2 regions of the Halomonas sp. BL6 genome follow, and region 1 is predicted to be linked to the other one. Evidence: predicted binding sites of a transcription regulator. Region 1 holds the regulator's gene; the other holds the start of a gene.

Region 1 (2,406 bases):
TGCGGAGCCAACGTCGGGGCGGGGTTTGACGTTGGCGTCCCGGATCTCATCATGGTAGTTCGCTACGAAGGAGTTGAGCGTCTCTTCAATGAACGATGGCAAGCGGCGCTTGGTGATCAATGAAATCCCTTCGAGCACCATGTTCATGGTAATCAACCGCTCCTCGGTGCGCCGCTCCAGCTTGACGGCGATGGGCTTGAACACGAGGTTGGCCAGCAAGATACCGTAGAAGGTGGTCAGCAGTGCTACCGCCATGCGGGGGCCGATGACCTGAAGGTCTCCGGCATCCATGACTTCGAGCATGTTGACCAGCCCCACTAACGTGCCGATCATGCCGAAAGCGGGCGCGTAGGTCGCCATGGTGCGAAAAATTTGCGCTTCGGCGTGTTCGCGGGCTTTCAAGCGGGCGATACGCCAGCGCAGCATGTCGAAAATCTCATCCTCTTTGGTATTGGCGATCACAAGTTGAATACCGGTTCGTAGAAACGGGTTGCGGGTGTGCTCGAGCTCCCGTTCGACGGCCCGCACGTCACCTTTGAACCAGAGCCGCGACATGGACACCAGCTCGTTGATGTCGTCCCGCACATAGGTATTCTCACGGCGGAACACCAAGCCCACCAAACGCACCACTCGCAGCACTTCTTTCAACGGATAGCTGATGAAGGTCGCCGCCAGCGTACCGGTGATGACGATGGCCAGTCCCGGCACATTGATAAAACTTTCGGGCGACTCTGCAGTAAAGAACAGCACGCTTACCAGCAGCAACATGCTGGCAAAGATACCGATCAACGTAGATGGGTTCATCAACGGCTCCTCGCCGAGTAGGGTGAGTGGGTATTAGGATTCATCGTGATCGCGTAAACGCGCGCGCAGACGGCTCACCGCCTGACTGTGTAGCTGGGAGACCCGCGATTCGGTGACGCCCAGCACCGCGCCGACCTCTTTAAGGTTCATCTCTTCTTGGTAATAGAGCGCCATCAGCAGCTTTTCACGCTCGGGCAATGCCTCGATGGCCTCGATCAAGGTGTGTCGCTGCTGCTCATCAAGCAATTGGTCAAACGGCCGATGCTGGGCATCGTCACCCGCCGGCTCACCGCCATCGGCGACCAGCTCTTCGAACGGCAGCAGTTGACCACTGTTGGTGTCATTCAACAGCTGCTGGTACTCGCTCAGGGGCATCTCCAGCTCGCGGGCAATTTCACCCTCTTCAGGGGGGCGGCCCAACTGCTGCTCCAAGCGGCGTACAGCATCGTCCACTGCCCGCGCCGAACGACGTACGCTGCGCGGCAGCCAGTCGCGAGTGCGCAGCTCGTCCATCATGGCACCGCGAATCCGCTGGCTGGCGAACGTCGCGAACGTGGCACCCTGGGCAGCATCGAAGCGTCCCAGCGCCTCTAATAGCCCCACCATGCCTGCCTGGATCAGATCATCTAGCTCAATACTTGCGGGCAATCTTACCTGCAGCGTTAAGGCCTGACGTCGCACCAGTGGCATGTATTGGGTCAACAGCTCACTTTGTTTGATCCTGCCTTGTGCTGTATACATCCTCGTGCCTCGCGGCTGAACGGCCTTTACCGATAATTCACTATTACCTGTAGCCCCTGCACCCTCACTGGCCGCTGGCCCGGCGACAGTGCAAACCGAAAGTGCAGCGGCGCATTTGCCAACATGCCTTCCAGCGCAGTGGTACTGCCACGCATGCCCGACAGTGCCACGCAGCGCTCAGGGTGACACAACCAAGCGTTGACGGGGTGACTCGGTGGGGTGTCGAACCGCCACTGCACGCGCGTTAGCGTCGCTCCTCCCAGCGGGATGCCTGCTGGTGGCGAAATGGCCTGGCTCTGACTGGTGCGGTCGCTCATGGCGACCAACACGCCAGGCACGTCTCGGCTCCAGCTACCCGTTGCCGCCTCGGCGCTAACGACCCACATGATGGTTGCCAGCATCGCTGCGCAGGGTCTCACCCTTTTCACTGTTAACAACTTTACGGCTTTTATCAACGTCTGTCGGGCAAATAGCCTCATACGCGGGCCCTCTATTCGGCGTAGGTCGCTAACGACAGCAAGCCGATCATCTGTCTCAACGTGCAAGCAACAAAAGCTCGATATCCAAATAGTAAGCGGCGGCGTCACGCAAGTTCTCCAGCAGCCCCTGACGCGGCAGGTGCGGTTCATGGAGTGCCAGCAGGCGTCGCGGACCGCCATGCTCTCGCACTTTTCGAAGCACACGGTACATGCTGGCAAAGCCATCGGCATCGCTAGTGACCCATAGCGCCCATCGTGCATGCTCCTTCGCCAGCATGGCCAGCGACGGCGTATCGGCCATGACGACCTGAATCTGCCAATCCTGTGGGTCGCCCGCCCACTGACGCCCCAACGCCGACCACTGCCCCAAACGTCCACGCAC
Region 2 (2,406 bases), on a different contig from region 1:
ATCTGGCCTAGTGTCGCAAGCTGCTGAGTCAGGTAGGCGCTGGTCTGATTCATTTGACCTACCATGCTGTCCATCGCGGCGAACTGAGCCCGGTAGCGCTCAACCGTTTGGTCGATACGGCTTTCCGTTGTCGCGAAGCGATCGTTTAGCGACGAAACCCGACGCTCTGAGCTGCTCACAGCGTTTTCCAGTCGTCCGCTTGGCCCGACGAGCTGTTCGATCGTCGCTGAAATTTGTCCTGCCATGCCATCCTCACTGGAGGTGCCTGCAAAGAAGTCCATTAACTGATCGGGTTGATTAGCGATGATGCCATCAAGCTGCTCATCATCGATTGCTAACGTTCCATCCAACTGAAGAGAGATGCCAATATCGGAAAGCATATTGAAGCCATCCCCTCCAAGGCTACGACTTAGTGCTTGGCGCAAGGTAGTTTCGACTGCCCGTGTGGCGCTGTCACCATTCAGCTCGCCCGCACTATCGCTTTCCGGATTATAGGCAGTCAGGCTGCCAATGGTATTTTTCAGCGCGTTGTAATCATCGACAAACGCCGTGATCTGCTCACGAATTGCCTCACTGTCCTGAGACACCGTCAAAGTGCTGCTGGCGTTGGCTTCTGATAGGGTCAGCGTCACGCCTTGAATAGCATCCTCAATGCGATTGGTGGCACTGACGATATCAATACCGTTGACATTGAACGCCGCATCCTGACCTGCTTGCACCACCTGCGTGTCGCTAGTGGCAACATTCGCGTCTAAAATTTGTGAAAAATTAGTGCTTTGAATGCTGGCCGCAGCTCCTGTTTCCGTTGCATTCACAGAAAGACGATACCCTTCCCCATCATTAATGATCGAGGCACTCAAACGTCCATCACTTTGTGCGTTGATAGCATCCCGCATGTCATTGAGCGTGCTTCCATCCTCGATCACAATGGGGTCTATGGCACCATCAGCGAGAGAAAAAGACAGCGTTTGTTGACCAGAGACAAGTGCCACATCCGGGGCGTCTAAACGCTCCGTGACTAAACTGCCTGCCGTGGCTAGCTGATCGACTTGGATATCGTACTGGCCTGGCTGGGCATCATTGCTACTCACAGCAGCAACGGCACCCCCTTCCACACTCGTACTTAGACTTTGAAAAGCGTCCTGCTCGTTCAATGCTTTAGCCGACGCCTGAAAAGCAGAGAGCGCGCTTTGCAACTGCCCATAAGCAGAAATTTGCGCCTGCTCTGTTTCGATCTGTTGCTGGATGGGTTCGAGTTTGGCACGTTCCGCCTGCTGCAGTTGCGTCAGTAAGCCATTGAGATCCAAGCCAGAACCAATACCTAACGATGTAATAGAAGCCATAATCAAGCCTTTATTGGTGCGTTTTTACTCGCTATTAGTCACTCCTAATCAAGAGGCAACGTATTTTCTAGCGCAGTCGACATTTCTTAACATCATTAACCGTTTTCTTTATCTTATATTTTTCGGCAGTGCACAGCACTACTTAACCAGTATGACGAACTTTTAAGTTTCTATATGTAAATACAAGTAACGTGAAGAATCTCACGCCAGTCATTGGATAACTTGTATCAACCATAGACCTTAAAGACTTCATTTTCTTGACAGTTAGCTATGGGTACCGCTCAGAAAGCGCTGAGAGCCTCACGAAATATAGACCTTGGTCTAATCCCCCTCCTGCATTATAATGCACTGCAGCACACCCATTTTGCTGCGAATGCAGGAGCCTCCCCCCATGCCCGCCGAAGCGTTACCCTCTGCGTCGACCGCCTCCTTCCATATTCAGCGCAGCTTACGACACTGTCTCTCCAGCGTAGCCGAAATGCTGTATGAGAGCGGACACGTGCTCGAAACCATCACACTGACACAGCGAGGTCTGTCCCGCCAAGAGCTGGATAGGCTTCGCCAGCAGCACCCGCGCTGGGCGATTTGCCAAACCACCTTGGAAAAGAGCGACGCCGCCATGTTCAATGACTATGGCCGCTTGGTGTTGACGCCATTGGGCCGAGAGCTAATGTTCGATATGTTTGGTCAAGGTGCCGCCGACTGCGCTTGAGCATCATTAGCGATATGAAAACGCCCGCTGAGAAAGCGGGCGTTGGCAGATGCTGATGTCGCGCTGCGTTAGCACTGATATTTCAGTACTAATGCTTCGATTCTGAGAGAACCGCTTAGCGCAGCCCTAACAGCGAAAGAATAAACAGCACGACAACGATCAGGCCGATGATATAGATGATGTTACGCATAATGGCACTCCTTGCTTTTGCGTTTCATGGAAATCAAAGGGTTGCTTCCCTTCAACGGGTGCTTTTAGCGTAGCAGGCTTTTTATCGATTTGCGTAATGTCCGTCAGCGTTCCGCTGAGGGAACCTTGTCTGTGCATGGCTTTCAGAGCCGTACCACTCTC

What was found. Region 1 encodes FliA, which starts transcription of late flagellar genes. Its sites were predicted from a motif close to CTAAAGTTNNNNNNNNNNCNGCCGATA; they were not measured.
Region 2: the regulator FliA is predicted to act here: its motif matches at 1,464-1,490, upstream of fliD (flagellar filament capping protein FliD).

What each region holds. Positions count from the first base shown of each region.
Region 1 covers NZ_VDGL01000006.1:49,886-52,291, reverse strand. Annotated here, with positions in the region: gene FHJ80_RS13210 (motility protein A) at 1-804, opposite strand, end outside; gene FHJ80_RS13205 (RNA polymerase sigma factor FliA) at 838-1,545, opposite strand; gene FHJ80_RS13200 (flagellar protein FlhE) at 1,572-1,931, opposite strand; gene FHJ80_RS13195 (hypothetical protein) at 2,080-2,406, opposite strand, start outside.
Region 2 covers NZ_VDGL01000002.1:90,424-92,829, forward strand. Annotated here, with positions in the region: gene fliD (flagellar filament capping protein FliD) at 1-1,343, opposite strand, end outside; gene FHJ80_RS03965 (hypothetical protein) at 1,735-2,055, shown strand.